Linked DNA regions of Flavivirga spongiicola. The protein of the gene in region 1 interacts with the protein of each later gene in a pairwise test. Links are inferred from orthologs where the notes say so. Each region holds a gene or a part of one and is shown on either strand. Other genes may lie near its edges. The genes, in order: Q4Q47_RS17230 and rlmB.

Evidence for each region.
Region 2: the proteins of Q4Q47_RS17230 (region 1) and rlmB interact in binary tests that used the Escherichia coli proteins (3 or more experiments, as listed by UniProt). The link is inferred for Flavivirga spongiicola from one-to-one orthologs.

What each region holds. Positions count from the first base shown.
Region 1 is NZ_JAUOEO010000001.1:4,297,882-4,307,515, reverse strand. What follows is about bases 2,305-5,241. They hold Q4Q47_RS17230 (NAD(P)H-hydrate dehydratase), read left to right. Parts: upstream 2,305-2,958; coding sequence 2,959-4,524; downstream 4,525-5,241. Other genes in these bases: Q4Q47_RS17225 (RNA polymerase sigma factor), read left to right, coding at 4,678-5,214; Q4Q47_RS17235 (T9SS type A sorting domain-containing protein), read left to right, coding at 2,305-2,799. In the rest of the region: thrA (bifunctional aspartate kinase/homoserine dehydrogenase I), read right to left, coding at 1-894; more of Q4Q47_RS17235, read left to right, coding at 1,504-2,304; Q4Q47_RS17220 (FecR family protein), read left to right, coding at 5,263-6,192; Q4Q47_RS17215 (TonB-dependent receptor), read left to right, coding at 6,189-8,705; Q4Q47_RS17210 (hypothetical protein), read left to right, coding at 8,782-9,634. UniProt on the Escherichia coli protein: Bifunctional enzyme that catalyzes the epimerization of the S- and R-forms of NAD(P)HX and the dehydration of the S-form of NAD(P)HX at the expense of ADP, which is converted to AMP.
Region 2 is NZ_JAUOEO010000001.1:1,013,113-1,022,585, forward strand. The notes cover bases 4,218-6,993. They hold rlmB (23S rRNA (guanosine(2251)-2'-O)-methyltransferase RlmB), read left to right. Parts: upstream 4,218-5,123; coding sequence 5,124-5,864; downstream 5,865-6,993. Other genes in these bases: Q4Q47_RS03835 (RagB/SusD family nutrient uptake outer membrane protein), read left to right, coding at 4,218-5,051; Q4Q47_RS03845 (rhomboid family intramembrane serine protease), read right to left, coding at 5,954-6,682; Q4Q47_RS03850 (replication-associated recombination protein A), read left to right, coding at 6,825-6,993. Outside these bases: Q4Q47_RS03830 (SusC/RagA family TonB-linked outer membrane protein), read left to right, coding at 257-3,553; more of Q4Q47_RS03835, read left to right, coding at 3,564-4,217; more of Q4Q47_RS03850, read left to right, coding at 6,994-8,102; Q4Q47_RS03855 (hypothetical protein), read right to left, coding at 8,176-9,054; Q4Q47_RS03860 (DUF5723 family protein), read right to left, coding at 9,044-9,473. UniProt on the Escherichia coli protein: Specifically methylates the ribose of guanosine 2251 in 23S rRNA.

The DNA.
Region 1 (9,634 bases):
TGTTTCATCATTGGAAATAATAGTTCCAATTGCTTCTGGTTCTAATGTGTTTTTTATGTGAATAGGAATTTCTAAATCTAAAACAGGTTGGACAGTTGGAGGGTATAAAACTTTGGCACCAAAGTGTGATAATTCCATAGCTTCCTGATAAGAAATTTTTTCGATAGGGTAGGCTTGTTTTACCAATTTCGGATTGGTAGTATACATCCCACTTACATCCGTCCAAATCTCTAACTGTTCAACTTTTAAAGCAGCAGCAACTATGGCCGCTGTAAAATCTGAACCACCACGACCTAATGTCGTTTGTTCCCCTACTAAAGATTTTGAAACAAACCCGGGAAGTATAGTAATTTGTTGTGTTGCTGTTTTAAAATAGCCTATTATATTATTATTAGTTAAGCTATAATTAACTTCCGCTTTAGTGAAATTTGAATTTGTTATAATCAATTCTTGAGAATTTTTACGATCTGCAGATAAACTACGATTTTTCATAGTTTCCGATATAATGTATGATGATAATAACTCACCAAAGCTCACTAATTTATCTGATGTTTTTGGAGATAATTCATTTATTAGATAGATACCGTCTAACAAATTTTTTAATTCACCTAGCCTAGTCTCGGTATATTCTATAATGATGTCTGCATTGCTTGGATTTAATTCATTTATGATATTTAAATGAATATCTTTAATAGTACTAAACGTTTCTTTAAAACGAGTGTCTTTACTTTGAGCAAGTTTACCAGCCAAAAGTAGTTTGTCTGTAATGCCACCAATGGCAGATACGACGCATATAATGGAATCTTTTTGAGAATATCCGGTTAAGATATCTATGACGTTATTTATGTTTTTTGCAGAACCTACCGAAGTTCCACCAAATTTTAAAACCTTCATTTTTTAATGAATTAATAATTGAAAAAATATTTGAGATGTTGTAATTATAAAGATTACAACGATGGCCTGAAGAATATATAGTTAGCAACCCCAAAGGGTTGTAATAATTGTAGTAGTTCCAAAAATAGTAGTAGTCCCTTCTGTTAAAGAAGAAATAAGTACAACTATATTTTGGTTTAAATGATTCACTATATTCTATATAAATATTGGTCAAAAGTATTACATTTAGTTTTATAAAAAAACTAAAACATTTTTTTTTACAGGATTCTTATATTGTAGTTCATTTCATTTCATAAAATTAGCTTTTTCGATTGTAAGTTAAAAAAATGTTAATAATGAAGAATTTCTTGAAACGAGCTATCCTCGAAATAGAAGTATAGAGGAATTCCTAAATACCCAATCAAAATGAGTTCTATATGTATAGCCTTTTAATTTTATATATACTATTTACAGTTAGACCTAATTAAGTTTTGTAATCTTTTTCTTGACATGTATAAATGACAGTTTATCGACACTATTATCGATAAAATGTAATTTTTATTCGATTAAATGTTATTTTTTGAAAAAAAAACTTACATTTGTGTATGTTAATGTTTAAAAACCTACAGAATGAAAACAAAATTACTTACAAAAAATGGTTTAACAATACTCCTTTTTTTAACGACACTAGTTATACAAGCTCAAGTGACCAATGTCTTTGATTTTAATACCCCTGCCGAATTAAGTACATCATTTACTCAAGGAGGCTCTTCATTACTTATTACGCAAACAACCAACACAGGAATAGATGGTACGGGAGCAGTAAATGTATCGGGAAATACAAACGAAGTTTATACAACAAAGCAAGGTTACTCTATATCCGGTGAAGGCGCTCATTACGAATTTAAAACGTATTTTAAGAGTGAGTTTAATAGTGGTTATGGCGGTATAGGTTTTACATCCAATCCGAGTGCAACACATCATTTTTATGCGGCTCCTAATGATGGTTTAGGTATCTCTGTACATGGCGGCGGTTATATTTTTACTAGCGGCACTACGACTAGTTCAGGTAGCTGGGATGGTGGTGATGTTTTAAACAGTGGTTCTCCTGATGATTGGTATTTAGCTGTTTTAACTGTTGATTTATTGGCAAATAGTTATTTTGACATGACTATACAGATTTACCCGGCCAATAATGATGGTACACTTATAACTCCAGGTACACCAACAGAAACCAAAAGCTGGAATGTACAGAACACAGCTATGGCAAACTCTGAGATCATTTACTCCTATTTTGCTTTTGGCGGTCATAGAATTACAAATTTTGACAATTATACCATTAACCTTGAAGGAGGCGCTACTATTATAGAGCAAGGTGCGCCAGTTGTTATTGGAGCTTCAGTATTAAATAATTCTACTAGCGAAATAGATATGAGTGGAGAAGTAACGGACGATAGAGGTGCTACGGTTACAGAAAGGGGATTTGTTTATAGTACTTCTGTAAATCCTCCTACGACTTCCGATACCAAAATTGTGACAGGAAGTGGAGAAGGCACATTTAGCAATCAATTAGGAAGCCTGGCAAGTAACACCATTTATTACGTAAGATCTTACGCCATAAATTCTGGTGGTACGTCTTATGGAAGTCTGAGTACTATTGACACAAGCACTTTATCCGATACTACTACGGGCTTAAAAGCTAAAATTAAAACACACCCAAACCCAGCAACTAATTTTATTAGCCTTTCCGGTTTAACCAAGTCTGACAACAATTATACAATTTATAATATATTAGGAAAAGAAGTATCCCGAGGAACAGTAACAAATACAAATAATAGTAATGGAATTGATATTAAATTTTTAAACCAAGGGTTGTACCTTCTAAAATTAGAAAACTTTGAGGTAGTTAAATTTATTAAAAAATAACAACTCTTTATATAGTATTTATTTACAGTAATTTAAATAAAATATATGGAAATCCTTAGTCAAAACTTAGCTAAGGGTTTTTTTATTGCCTAAATTGTGATTTTATTTTTCTACATAAAACATGTATTATTTATATTAAACATAAATACCTTTCTATTTATGAAACTATTTTCTAAAGAACAAATTTACCAAGGTGATAAACTAACTGCCGAACGTCAAAAGATATCTTCAACAGATTTGATGGAGCGTGCGGGTACACAAATTTTTAATTGGATGCATATGCGTATGCAAGGTGCTCAAGTTCCCATTCATATATTTTGTGGTATTGGAAATAATGGAGGAGATGGATTAGTGCTTGCCAGACATTTAATTTTAGATGGCTATAATGTTAAAACCTATGTGGTTAATTGTAGCGATAAGCGGTCAAAAGATTTCTTAATTAATTATGATCGCATTAAAAATGTTACTAAAGATTGGCCAACGCTTTTAAGTTGTACTGAAGATTTTCCTGAAATTCATCAAGATGATATTATTGTTGATGCTGTCTTTGGTATTGGATTAAATAGAGCTGTAGATGAATGGGTAAAGTCATTATTTATGCATTTTAGAAGTACAAAGGCATTTACGCTATCTATTGATATTCCGTCGGGTTTAAGCACAGAAAGAGTACCAGAAGATGAAGATAGCGTCGTTTGGGCTGGTTATACACTGAGTTTTGCATCTCCTAAATTGATTTTCTTCTTACCAGAAACGGCCAAGTACACCATCCAATGGGAAGTATTAGACATTGGTCTTGATCAGGAGTTTTTATTCACAACTAACACCGAGGTAGAACTAATAGGGAAGCATGAAGTGTTACCGTTATATCTGCCACGAGAAAAATTTTCGCATAAAGGGCAATTTGGTCATAGTCTTATAATTGGAGGGAGTTATGGTAAAATTGGCGCAGTAACATTGGCGAGCAGGGCGGCTTTATTTGCTGGATCAGGTCTCATCACCGCATATATTCCTAAATGTGGATATGTGCCTTTGCAAGCGTCTTTTCCGGAGGCTATGGTTATAACGGATGCCAATGAGGAAATAATTACAGATATTAAATTTGATATAAAGCCTACAGTTGTTGGTTTTGGAATAGGTGTAGGGACTCACTCTAAAACTATAAGCGCTTTTGAAACCTTTTTAAAGAAAAATAAGGCACCTTTAGTTATTGATGCCGATGGGATTAATATACTGTCAAAAAAGAAAATCCTATTGAAACTTTTACCTGAACAAACCATTTTAACACCGCACCCTAAAGAGTTGGAGCGTTTAATTGGTACGTGGAAAGACGATTTCGATAAATTGAAAAAAGTAAAAGCGTTTTCAAAAAAATATACCTGTATAGTTATTATTAAAGGAGCAAATACTATAACAGTATTTGATAATAAAATTTATGTGAATACTACGGGAAACCCTGGACTGTCTACTGCGGGAAGCGGTGATATATTAACTGGAATGGTTACCGGATTAATTTCGCAAGGTTATAATCCATTGCAAGCTACCATATTTGGAGTGTATTTACATGGAAGATCAGCAGATATTGCGGTTGAAAACTTTGGTTATCAAAGTTTAATTGCCAGTCATGTTATTGATTATTTAGGAGCCGCTTTTATTGATTTATTTAAGCAACCGGAACAACCGACAGAAGTAGTCGAAAAAGAACAGGAGCAAGAAGAACAAGAATAATTTTAAAACAGCTTGATAGTCCAATCTTGAGGACATTTTAAGCTGTTTTTTTATAAATAATATTTTACAATAAAAAAAAGAGTGTTAGATAGAGGGTTTTTTTAATTTGAAACGTTTGATACTTAATTTGGAACCCAAAAAATATTAAAATTAATGAATTGTGATGATTACTCATCTAAAGATTCTATTTGTGAAGAACGTAATTACAATATAGCTTTTAAAAAGCATTCTAAAGAAGTTTTTAACTTTTTAGTGTACAATTATGGAGACAAACAACTAGCCGAAGATATTATACAAGAAGCCTTCTTAACATTATGGAAGAACTGTAAAAATGTGCCTTTAAAAAATGTAAGAGCCTATTTGTATACTATTTCTAAAAATAAGATAATTGACACTTTTAGAAATGCTAATCACGCATTGAACTATAAAAAAAATGGCGCAAGCATTATAGAGAAACAAACACCTGAATATATTTTTGAAGAAAAGGAATTTCATCAAAAAGTAAATCAAGTTCTTGATAATATGCCAGAAAATTATAGAGTTCCTTTTTTGCTTAATAGAATAGATAAAAAGAAGTATAGAGAGATTGCTGAAATAATGGGTGTTTCGGTAAAATCAGTAGAAAAAAGAATTTTTAATGCTTTGGAGTTTCTACAAAAAGAATTACAAATTAATAAAAAACGATTTTAATGGAGGGATTTTCCAGTTTGAAACGTTACATATTTAATGACCATCATTATGGAAGAAAATAAGACTAATAATATAAAGAAGTTTTTGAATTTTGAATTCTCTTCAGAGAAAGAAAAAGAAGCTTTTAAGGAGTCCGATACTTATTCTGAATATAAAGAAATCATAGAGATGTTTGACGGCGTTAAAGCTGTTGATTATAATGAAGAAGGTGTTTTAGAAAGGTTAGACACAGCTCGTTTAAAACCAGATGCAAATAAAAAGCAAATTATTCCACTGCATAAAAAATGGCTGCCTATGTCTATAGCGGCCTCCATATTATTATTTGTTTCGGTGGCTTTGTTTAGTATAAATAACAATCTTGAACATTATACGCTTGCTGGTGAGTCTGTACAAATCTCACTCCCGGATGCCTCTAAAGTTTGGTTAAATGCAAAGTCTGAGGTAGCCTACAGTAAAACATGGAAAAAAACAAGAGCTATAGACTTAAAAGGAGAAGCTTATTTTGAAGTAGCAAAAGGAAAAACATTTACGGTTAAAACACCACAAGGTACCGTAACGGTTTTAGGAACTAAATTTAATGTAAAACAACGAGACACTTCTTTTGAAGTCTATTGTTATGAAGGTACTGTATCTGTTATGTATAAGGGGGAAGAAACCATTTTAAAAGCTAACAGTTTTTTTAATTCAAAAACATTAGATGTAAGTATGCAGGAGGGACATATTATTAATACAAAGCCATATTGGATTGATAAAGTATCCGTTTTCGAAAATACACCAATAAATCATGTAATCTCAGATATAAGTATTCAATATGATATAAAATTTATTATGAATGATAATTTAAATAAAGACTTAAAATATACTGGAAGTTACCATTATGATGATTCATTAGAAACCGTATTAGACGTTTTTTGTCAATCATTAGACTTAACGTATATCAAAAAAGATAAAAGTATTTATTTGAATAAAAATAGATGATTATAAAAAAACGTACGGCAAATCTATTGACCATATTTTTGCTTTTTTCAACATACTGCTTTGCTCAAAAAAACACCATTTCACTTGAAACACATCTAAAAAAAATTGAAGCCTTCTTTAAAGTATCTTTTAACTACGAATCTTCGTTACTCAAAAACGAAAAATGTGCAGATTGTTTTTATAATGAAAAAGCACCTTTAAAAACTCATTTAGAGTATTTAGAAAGCCATTTCATGCTTTCTTTTACAGTTATTTCCCAAAGTAAAATTGTAGTAAAACCTTTAAAAAAGAAGGTGTTATATTTCTATGACAGTGAAGATAAAATGCCTTTAGAACATGTATTAATAACTGATTTAGATAAACATAAAACATGGATTACTAATGAAGAAGGACAAGTGCTTTTTGAAGATGTCATACCAAAAAAAATTTCAATATCACACCTTATTTATGGGAAGCAAAATATTGATGTTAATAAATTAAATACTAATAAGGTATATATTATTAAGCAAATCCAAGGCTTAGAAGCATTATTCATTTATCCTTTCTTTTCTACAGGAACTTATAAGAAAAACGATGGTACTTTTTTTATAAAAACTAAAGAGGTAGGTTCGTTAGCAGGGTTAACATCTCATGATGTTATTAAAAATTTAGAAAATTTACCTCAAGTGACTAGTAATAGTGAATCTATTTCAGATTTAATCGTTAAAGGGAGCACCCAAGATCAAAATTTATTTGTTTGGAATGATATAAAAGTCTATCAAAACAGTCATTTTTTTGGGTTAATTTCTGCCTTTAATGAGAACTTACTTTCTACAATTACTTTGTATGATAATGCAACACCGGCAGAATATGGAAATAGTACAAGTAGTGTTATTAGTTTAGAGCACAATAATACGCGTTCAAAAAAAATTAAAGGAGGCATTGGTATTAATTTTTTAAGCGCAGATGGTTATGTGAAAATACCAATAAATAAGAAATCTGAATTATTACTTTCAACAAGAAAATCGTTGACAGATGTTTGGGATTCTCCGACATATTTAAATTATGCTAAAAAAGCCTTTCAATCTTCAGATATTAGGACATACAATACGTCAAATAAAAGTCTTGTAAGTGCTGAAAATACGTTTGATTTTCATGATTCTCAATTGCAATACAAATTGGCTATAAATAAATCTAATAGTATTGGATTAAACGTATTACTTTTTGCAAACAATTTGTCTTACATAGAAACAAATAAAACACTTAATACCAGTAAAGAGAGTAAGTTAACACAAGAAAATACCGCTTTGGGATTTAATTGGCAGCATACTTTTTCTAATAACTCTCAAATGGAGGCTGTTATTAATTATTCTAAATACAAACTAGATGGCGGAAATTTTTTGTTGTCCAGAGATATTTCAAGCTTCCAAAGTAATAGTGTTAGAAATTATGAAACGACTTTAAAATACCGCTCGAGGCTTAAAACTTCTGGAATAACATATGAAACCGGAATCTCACATGAGCACTTAACAGTTATAAATGATATCAACAATTTTAACGAGTTTTTTCAAAGCAAATTAGAGCAAAAGAGTAATATTTATGGGCTATTTGGAACCCTTAATTATTATAAAAATAAAATAAAAACAGGGCTAAACCTAAGAAATGTTTATTATGAGTTCTTAAAATCATTTCAAATTGAACCCAGATTTCACATAACATATAATCCTATACCGGAAATAGATATTCAGCTTAGAGGAGAGAGAAAAACACAAAATATTTCTCAGGTTGTTAATTTGGAAAATAATTTTCTAGGTATAGAAAAGCGAAGGTGGTTTCTAGCAAACAATTCTATTGCGCCTTTGCAAAAAAGTAAGCAGTTAGAATTGTCTTTTGGTTTCAAAAAAAGAAGGCATATGCTTAATACGAGTATCTATGTTAAAACTGTAAAAGGTATTACTACTAATAATCAAGGTTTTCAGAACCTTAATCAGTTTGAGAATCTTTTTGGATCATACGTCATAAAGGGGTATACGTTTCATTATAACTATAAAAGTCATTATTTAAATACTTGGTTAAGCTATAATTATAGTACAAATGAGTACAAATTTAAAGACCTTAATCCATCTCGTTTTTATAATAATAATGATATGAGGCATAATCTAATTTCTGGAGTAAATATCAGGTGTAAATCGTTTAATTTTTCTTTAGGAATGGAATATAGTTCCGGGAAGCCCTTCACCTCTATAAATGAAGAAATGCCAATTATAAAAGGTGCTTTTAATAAAATCAATTATAATGAACCAAACATGGAGCGATTTACAGATTATTTGAGGTTTGATGCTTCAATAAGTTATGATTTTGATATATCAAAAAAAATAGATTACAAACTAACAGTGGGCCTAATTAATATTGGGAATAAGAAGAACATTCTTAATCGTTATTATACGCTAACAGAAGACAAAAATGATATAGAGGTTTTAGATAGATATGGATTAGAATTTACTCCAAATGTATCGTTAAACATTGATTTTTAATATAATTTTTTTAACACATAGAGGGTTTTACAGTTTACAATCGTTTCCATAGTAAATAACCCCAAAATATAACAACATGAAACATTTTTTTAAAACATTATTTATTGCAACAATACTTTTAGGAGTTTTCCAATCTTGCTCGTCTGTAGAAACGGGAACTCTAGTAACATCGGATGAAAAGATTTCATCAAGCTTAGCAAATAAAATAATTGCAACGGCGGCTTCAACTAACGATCTGGATCTTATCAATTTTGATTGTAGTGAAGGAGTTCTTGTTGGTCATTTTATGAATTCACAAGGAGATTATTATGGCGCAGTTAATATAGAACTATCAAAATGGAATGAGCAATTTCCAGCTGCTAAAGCAAAAGCTTATTCAGATACAGGGATTCAATTTACTCCAGATGACTATTTTTTAGACCTTATACTTGATACGTCTGTAGTTGTATTACAAGGTGAGGAAAATTTCATTAAATTTTTTGATGATTGCAGCTTTGAAGGAGATGTAAGAGTTACCTATGAGAATGAATCATTAGCATTGTCAGATATTAATTACAATTGTTCGGGAAAGGTAAAGTACCATGTAGAAATATTTGGAGATCGTGTTTTCTTAACCGGCGATCAAATGTGGCTTAGTGGTGGTATTGCTGCCGCTGAAGAGGCTTTATTATCGTATAATACAATTAATAATACAACATATACTCTGGATGATGTTAGAATTAGTTCTGTTGAGTTTGAATCACCAGGAGGAACCGCATCTAAAGCTATCTGGAAATCTCAAATGACTAATTATTTTGAAGACTGCAAGTTAGACAGAGATATTAATGATAACGACTGTATAAATTTTAAATATCCATTTGTAATGAACAAGATTAATCTCAAAACAGATGAAATTATACCAGTAACTATAACCAATGATAGTGAATTGA
Region 2 (9,473 bases), 3.3 Mb from region 1 along the record:
AATATAAATCCTTTTATGAAAAATAAAAAAATCTTAAAAATAAAAAATCACCTAAACACCTCTTAAACAACCGCTTTTATATTCAAAAAAGTACATTTTACTTTTAAAATAAATCAAAAACCCCATATCAAAGCTTATTATTTTTCTATCCTTTTTCTTAAAATTTCTCGCTAAAAGGCAAATTTTAACCATTATTTATTGTTTTATTAACTTTTTATTATGATTTTTGGCATTGACTAATTCAAATAATTATAAAATGAAAACAAAGTTTAGTGGAATGCTAACGCTATTGCTAGCGTTTGCAGTGCAGCTTACGTTTGCACAAGAAAAGACAATTTCAGGTACAGTTTCAGATGATTCTGGCTTACCATTACCTGGAGCGACCGTCTTAGTTAAAGGTACTAGTTCTGGTACATCTTCAGATTTCGATGGTAAATATTCAATTAGAGCAAATCAAGGAGCAACAATTGTTTTTAGTTTCGTAGGGTATACAACTATAGAGGTCCCAGTAGGAGCTTCCAATACAATTAATGTCACTTTACAAGAAGATGCAGAAGCTTTAGAAGAAGTTGTGGTAGTTGGTTATGGTACTTCTACAAAGAAGTCATTTACAGGAACTGCAGCAACTATTAGCTCTGAAAATCTAGAAGCAAAAACGTTTCCTAATGTATCACAAATGCTTACTGGTGAAGCTGCAGGTATTACTGTTGTAAATACTTCTGGTCAACCTGGTAATGTATCTACAGTTCGTATTCGTGGATATGGTTCGGTTAATGGTAACAGAGAGCCTCTTTATGTAGTAGATGGTGTACCATTAACGGTACCACGTTTAAGAAATAGTGCTGTAAATGATGACAACCTAGAAGCTGATTTTAACAACACTATAAGTCCGTTAAACTCTATTAACCCACAAGATATAGAGAGTACTACTGTTCTGAAAGATGCAGCGGCAACTGCAATTTATGGTTCTCGTGGAGCCAACGGGGTGATTTTAATAACTACCAAGAAAGGTAGATCAGGAGAGTCATCAATAGAAGTAGATTTTAAAACTGGTATTACTACACAGTTAATCCCTAGATATGATGTCGTTACATCTCCGGAAGAGTATATTGGATATGCTTGGGAAGGTATATTCAACAGAGGTATAGGAGAGGGAGAAGCTGACCCTGCTGCCTATGCAAATGCAAACTTATTTACATCAAGTTACATCAATGCAGCCTATAATATGTGGGATGTGGCTAATGTAGGAGAACTGATAGATCCCGCAACCCGTACTGTAAGACCTGGTGTAGCAAGACGCTACTCACCGCAAAGTTTTAGAGATTTAAGTTTTCAAGCAGCTTTTAGATCAGAAGCTAATCTACGTATGAGTGGAGGAAACGAAAAAACTAAATACTTCGCATCTGCTGGTTACTTGGATGATAAAGGTTATGCTTTAAATACAGGATTCAAAAGACAAAATACACGTTTAAATGTAACGTCTGAAGTAAAGAAATGGTTAAAAGTGGGATCAAATATGAGTTACTCATTCTCTGAAAGCCAAAACAATGGTCAAACTGTTGGTTCTGAAAACCTTTTCGAATTTGCTGACAAAAACCCACCTATATTCCCAGTATTTTTGAGAGATGATAATGGGAACCTTGTTCCTGAACCAATATTTGGTGGTTTCCAATATGACTATGGTTCTGCTTCGCCTTTAGGAAGACCACGAACAAGTGCAAACTTATTAAACCCAGTAGGGTCTGCGATTTATGACTTCTTAGGAAGTAAACGTCATGATATTATTGGTAATTTCTCTGCAGAAATTATATTTAGTGAAAGTTTAAGTTTCGAAACTAAATTCGGTCTTCAATATTCACAAGACCGACAAAAGAGTTACAGCAATCCTTTTTATGGATCGGAAACAAGTTCTGGTGGAACATTATTCCAACGTGACAACCGAGATATTACAAAAAACTTTTTACAATTATTACGATACACTAGAAGTTTTGGTGAACACAATGTTAACTTCTTAGTAGCTCATGAAAGTAATGATTATGAACGAGAAAGAAATACGGTGTCAAAACGTGAGGCAGCAATTCCTGGAATACTTGACTTAACCAATTTTGTTGTTCCTCAAGGTTCTCCTACAGGATTCATAGAAGGAGCCTCTATTGAATCATATTTTTCTCAAGTGAATTATAATTACAAGGATACTTATTTCTTATCAGGTTCTGTGCGTCGTGACGGCTCATCTCGTTTCGTAAATAATAAATGGGGAACTTTTGGTTCTGTAGGAGCATCTTGGATAGCTAGTAATGAAGATTTTTTAGTTAACAGCGACGCCATATCATATTTAAAAGTAAAAGCATCTTACGGTGTCATTGGAGACCAAGCAGGTATCGATTTTTTCCAATCATCAGATACATTCAATATTAATAATTTAAATGATGGTGTTTCATTATCTGAAAGATTAAACGGAAATCCCGATTTAACATGGGAAACATCTAAAATGTTTCAAACTGGTGTAGAAATATCTTTTGGTAAATTCATTGATCTTGACGTAGATTACTACATTAAGAATACTGAAAACCTCTTTTTTAATAGAAGAGTTGGGTCGTCTCAGGGAATTTCTTCAGTAACGGTTAATGATGGGGTTTTACAAAACCGTGGTCTTGAATTTAGTTTAACCGCTCATCTTATAAAAACTGAAGACGCCTCTTTAGATTTTACATTTAACGGAGAGCGTGTAACTAATGAAATTACAACAATGCCGCTTGAGCCTTCTACAGGTCTGCCGAGAATTATTGATACTTCAGCACTTTACTATGGCTATTCTCAAGGGAGCTCCATATTTGATTTCTTCCTACGTGAATGGGCTGGTGTAGATCCTGCTACAGGAGTAGGCCAATGGAACCAATATTTTGATGATGCAAACAGTAATGGTACATTAGAAACAGGAGAAGAACTAGGTGTTAATCTAACGCAATATCTTAATGATAATCCTGGCGCAAATATTCAAAGCCAGACAACGACATCATACTCTGCTGCTACGCTTAAATATGTTGGTAAATCAAGTATTCCAAAACTTCGTGGTGCATTTAGGTTAGCTGGGCAATATAAAAACTTTAATTTATCTACTCAATTTACGTATAGTCTAGGTGGATACGCTTTAGATGTGCAATACTCTGAGTTAATGAATGATCGTTTCGGAGCAGGAGCAAATAACTTTCATAGAGATATCGCTCAAAGATGGCAACAACCTGGTGATATTACAGATGTTCCTCGTATTTCTGATAACTTTGATGCTAATGTAGGATCGTCATCAACAAGATGGTTAATTAAATCTGATTATCTAGCTCTAAATAATGTACAATTAGGTTATTCTTTACCTTCTAAGTTCCTTAATAATACGGGAATAAATAAAGTACACCTATCGGTATCTGGAGATAACTTATTTGTACTAACAAAAAGAGATGGGTTCAATCCTTCTACCACAGAAACTGGTAACACAGGAAGACGTTTGTATGCTCCTTTAAGCACAATAACTTTTGGGGCACGTGTTAAATTTTAAAAAAAAAAAAATGAAAAATAAATTTATAATTTCAACGTTAATCGCGGCTTTTACAGTTGTATTATTCAGCTGCGAAGATGACTTTTTAGAAAAAACGCCCTCTGAGTTTTTTACTCAAGCTCAAATATCTGAAGCTGCAGAAAGCGATCCAGGCGTAATTGCCTCAACTCTGAGTGGTATCTATTCTCTAATGGTACAAATTGAGACTGGTGGAACCACTGGTGATGATGACTTTGGTCAAAAGGGTAACGATATTTTTGGTGATATGCTCTGCGGTGATATGGCCTTATCTGTAAGTACATTTGGTTGGTACAGAGCTAGTATTACAGAATTCCAAGGTACACAAGATTTTACTTTTGGAGATAACAGACAAGTATGGAGGTATTACTATCGTGTTGTACGGTCTGCTAATGCAGCTATAGCGGCATTAGGTGGTAATGACGCTGTTCCGGAATCAGATAGTGGTAAACACCTTTTAGGTCAAGCAAAAGCGATTAGAGCGCACTCTTATTTTTATTTGACTCAATACTTTGCGAATAATTATAATCCTTCTGCTGAAATATTACCACTTTATGATGACATTGATGATTTAAATGGGCCAAAAGTAGCTACTAGCGAAATTTACGCTTTAATGGAAAGTGATTTAAGATCTGCTATTACATTACTCGACGGTTTTAATCGTTCTGCAAAAAACGAAATTAACAAACCTGTAGCTCAAGGGCTTTTAGCTTATGTATTAGGTTCTAGAAGAGACAGTTGGGCAGAAGTTGCCACATTAACTAAAGATGTTATCGATAATGGCGGTTTTCCTTTAATGACAGCTACAGAAATAGTTGGAGGTTTTGACGATGTTGCTACTCCTGGTTGGATGTGGGGAATCGATTTAACTTTAGAAATTGGTTTAGACTTAGTATCTTGGTGGGGACAAATGGATTCATTTTCATTTAGTTACGCTTGGGCTGGTGATTTTAAGGCCATCGATCAAGCTTTATATGATCAGATACCAGAAAATGATGCCAGAAAAGAACAATTTAGGGATGCAGCTCATCCTGGTAGACCACTTTTACCTTTAAACAAATTTTATCATGAAGGTAGAGTTATAGGTGGGCAACGTAATATCGAAACAGATTATATATATATGCGTGTAGCTGAAATGTATCTTTTACATGCTGAAGCTTCAGCAAGAAACGGCGCTGAAGGTGATGCTAGAACTGCTTTAAAACAATTGTTAGATTTACGTATTCCAGATTCATCATATGTGGATGGCTTAAGTGGTCAAGCACTAATTGACGAGATTTATCTACAAACTCGTATTGAATTATGGGGTGAAGGTAAAAGTTATTTAGCAATGAAAAGAAATGAGGCTACTATAACGAGAGGTTCTAATCATTTATCAAATGTAGGTGTTCCTATTGATCATGATGATGAGCGATTAACTTTTGAAATTCCAGAATTAGAAATTCAAAATAATCCGTTTATAGACTCTCAAAATGAGTAAATAGATAAAATATTCAATTTTTTGAGGCCATCTAAAATTTTAGATGGCCTCTTTTTTTATACCTTTACCCCAATGGAAAACCAAACACAAATATTCGGTATAAGAGCTATTATAGAAGCCATTAATGCAGGCGAAACAATCGACAAGGTATTTCTTCAAAAAGGCTTAAAAGGAGAGCTTTTTAGCGAATTGGAAACCCTTTTAAGAAAAAATTCTATCAACTCTTCTTATGTACCTGTTGAAAAACTTAACAGACTCACCAGAAAAAATCACCAAGGTGCCGTTGCTCAAATTTCACCAATTGAATTTCATGAGATAGAAACTTTGGTTTCAAATGTTCTAGAATCTGGTAAAACGCCTTTATTTTTACTGTTAGATCAATTAAGCGATGTTCGTAATTTTGGAGCTATTATTCGTACCGCAGAGTGTACTGGTGTTGATGGTATTATTATTCAAAAAAAAGGTGGTGCACCTGTAAATGGTGACACTATTAAAACAAGTGCCGGAGCTGTTTTTAAAGTACCTATTTGCAAAGTTGACCATATTAAAGATGCTGTTTTTTATATGCAGGCATCTGGCATCCATGTTATTGCCGCTACCGAGAAAACAGAGAATACCTTATATGATGTTTCTTTTAAAGAACCTTGTGCTATTATTATGGGGTCTGAAGGTAGAGGTATTAACCCGTCTACTCTAAAAGTTGTTGATGCAAAAGCTAAATTACCTATATTGGGAGAGATTGAATCTTTAAATGTTTCTGTTGCATGCGGTGCTTTTTTATATGAAGTAGTGAGACAGAGGATTGATGATTGATGATTGATGATTGATGATTGATGAATTTAGAACTTGGAACTTGGAACTTGGAACTTGGAACTTGGAACTTGGAACTTATTGACAATATATTATTTGCTGTCTTTCGGTTTTTCTTTATAAATATAATTGATTTCTGTTTGCTCCTCTTCTGTTTCAATATGCTCTATAAAATTTCCATCTTCATCAAAATGTTTTAAAAAAGGGTCATCCTCTTCATTATAATTTTCTTGTTCCCAAACATACTTTTTTGGTTTTGCAATTTCTCTTCTGAAAAAAAGTGCAAATAACAACCCTGTAACTAAACCAGACAAATGTCCTTCCCACGATATTCCTTCTTTTACAGGAGCTACATACCATAACATACTTCCATAAAGGAAAATAACTAAAAGAGACAACGCTATAAGCCTATAATGTTTTGCAAATACCCCCTTAAAAAAGGTAAAACTCACTAAAACATAAATAAGTCCACTGGCTCCAATATGATAGGATGGCCTTCCAATACACCAAGTAAAAAATCCTGAAAATAAAATTCCAAATAATACAACTTTCCAAGCTATCGGTCTATAGAAATAAAACAAAGCCATGGAAAGCACAAATAATGGAATTGTATTATGATAAATGTGCTGTATATCTCCATGAATAAAAGGACTTAAAACAACCCCTCTTAACCCTTTTAAAGTTTGAGGATATACACCATATCTACTAAAATTAAAACCAAAACGCACTTCAAACCAAAATACCAACCAAATGGTTAGCACAAAAAAAACTGGGTATATAATAACGCCTGTTGAGAACTTAAAATGGTCATGCTGTATCATTCTATAAATTTAACTAGTCTATATCAAATAATTGACCAAAAGGAGAGTATATGTTAGATTGTCACCTTTTATTTATAAATTATTATTTAAAATATCTGCAATAAGATTCCTGCCTTCGCAGGAATTCTTTTAATTTTACATTATGAATGAACCTTTAGCCGAACGTTTAAGACCAAAAACACTGAATGACTATGTGAGTCAGAATCACTTGGTTGGTAAGCAGGGCAGCTTAACACAGCATATAAAGCAAGGTTTAATCCCTTCAATGATTTTCTGGGGTCCGCCAGGTACAGGAAAAACAACACTTGCTAATATTATTGCCTCGGAATCCGGTAGACCTTTTTATACACTAAGTGCTATAAATTCAGGCGTTAAAGATATTCGAGATGTTATTGATAAAGCAAAACAAAGCGGTGGATTATTTACTACAAAAAATCCTATTTTGTTTATTGACGAAATTCATAGGTTTAGTAAGTCTCAGCAAGATTCTTTGTTACAAGCAGTAGAAAAGGGTTGGATTACATTAATAGGTGCAACTACTGAAAATCCTAGTTTTGAAGTTATTTCGGCACTTCTATCTCGTTGTCAGATTTATATTTTAAATGCATTCAATAAAAACGATTTAGAGACGCTTTTAAAGCGTGCCATTGAAAAGGATGAATATATTTCTAAAAAAACGATTAAACTAAAAGAAACAACTGCACTCATAAGGCTTTCTGGCGGTGATGCCAGAAAACTACTTAATATTTTTGAGCTTATTGTAAATTCTTATGAATCTAATAAAATAACTATTACTGACAAATCCGTTTTGGAAAGAATTCAAAGTAATACCGTTCATTATGACAAAACCGGAGAACAGCATTACGATATTATTTCAGCTTTTATAAAATCGATACGAGGTAGCGATCCAAATGCCGCTGTATATTGGTTAGCTCGTATGGTAGAAGGCGGTGAAGATGTTAAATTTATAGCACGACGCTTACTCATTTTAGCTAGCGAGGATATTGGTAATGCAAACCCAACGGCTTTAGTAATAGCCAACAATACATTTCAGGCAGTTTCTACAATTGGCTATCCTGAATCTAGAATTATATTAAGTCAGTGCGCTACTTATTTAGCATGCTCACCTAAAAGCAATGCTGCCTATAAAGCTATTGATAAAGCACAGCAATTGGTTAAGGAGACTGGCGACTTGTCGGTGCCTTTAGAAATAAGAAATGCACCAACCAAATTAATGAAAGAATTGGGATATGGTGACAATTATAAATATGCACATAATTACGATCTCAACTTTGCCAATCAAGAATTCTTACCAGATGAAATTAAAAACACGAAACTTTACGAGCCAGGAAACAATACTCGTGAAAATGCTCATAAAGAATTTTTAAAACAGCGCTGGAAGGATAAATATGGGTATTAGTATTGTTGTTGTTTGTTGTTTGTTGTTTGTTGTTTGTTGTTTGTTGTTTGTTGTTTGTTGTTTGTTGTTAAAACTAGAACTTAATATTTAATATATCTTGTTTTAAAATACCATTAGCGTAATATTCTAAAATCCAATCATCTCCTTTTTTGTATATAATGGCGCTTTTATTTTCAACTAAAAACACATGATCTAGTTTAGTTTGTTTGATTCTATATACCACTTTTGGAGAACTATCAACCAACTGAAACCCATTTTCAATTTCTTGAGCATATAGCACCTTAGATAACACCTCCTTTATATCCGCTTCCATGGTGTCTTCTTCTTTAATTGCAGGTACTAATGTTACAGTTTCTACCTTTGGTTGGACTTCAATGACCTTGGGTACATTGGTTACATTTTCTGCTTCTTTTTCCTTTTTAAGATTTTGAATCTCTTTCTTTAATTCCTGAATCTCTTGAGCTACTTCACTCTTTGTTCCTGTATTTTGAGTTTGTAAAGCTGTTATCTTTTCGTTAGGTTCATATTTATAATTAAGAGCTTCAATAGAATTAAAAGCATTTCTTAGAGCTCCAGCATAAGCTTTAGCATAATCTTTTTCTCTACTTTCTCCTAACTTAGAGGTATAAATTAATTGATCGTTACAATCTTTTAGTTCTACAGTTAATTTAGTTTTAAACATCCCAGACCCCTTAATGGCATCAGACCTTAATGCTAAGCATCTATTTCTTGCTAAATCATCGGGATAAGCATCTCCTTCCATCAAGGCTACAAATCCACATTTCTTAAATAGAAACTGCGTTAATGAATTTAATTGATATTGGTCTTTCTTCTTTAAAAAATCAAATTTATTAGGAACAATCACATACTTATAATCGTTTAAATTAGATTGTGAAAAAACAGTAGTGATAATAAAACAGGCTATAATCGCCGAAAAAAATTTAGTCTTCATTTTTATTAAATATATAGTTAAACCCTAATTGTAAAGATACACTTTGTGCACTATATATATTTTTTAATTCTAAAAAATTGTCTGCCATAATATAAAAATTTAGACCTCCTAAATTAGCAGACATTCCTAAACCTATATTATTAGCAGAATAAGAGTCTATAGTATATGTAGCTTTAACCTGTAAACCATTAAACAAACGCCTGTAATAATACGCTGTTAGTGCCAATTGAGGTTGCTTAGGTCTACTCATCGCAAATAATTGCAAACCTGCACTATTTTGATAACTATCATCTTCTATTGCACAATCACATGTTTCATGTTTTTTCTTTCCAAAGGCGTAATTTAATGACGTATTAAGCTTTATAGGCCGCCATGTTGTATACTTAGCTGCTGTAGTATCTAGTTTAAATATATCTTCA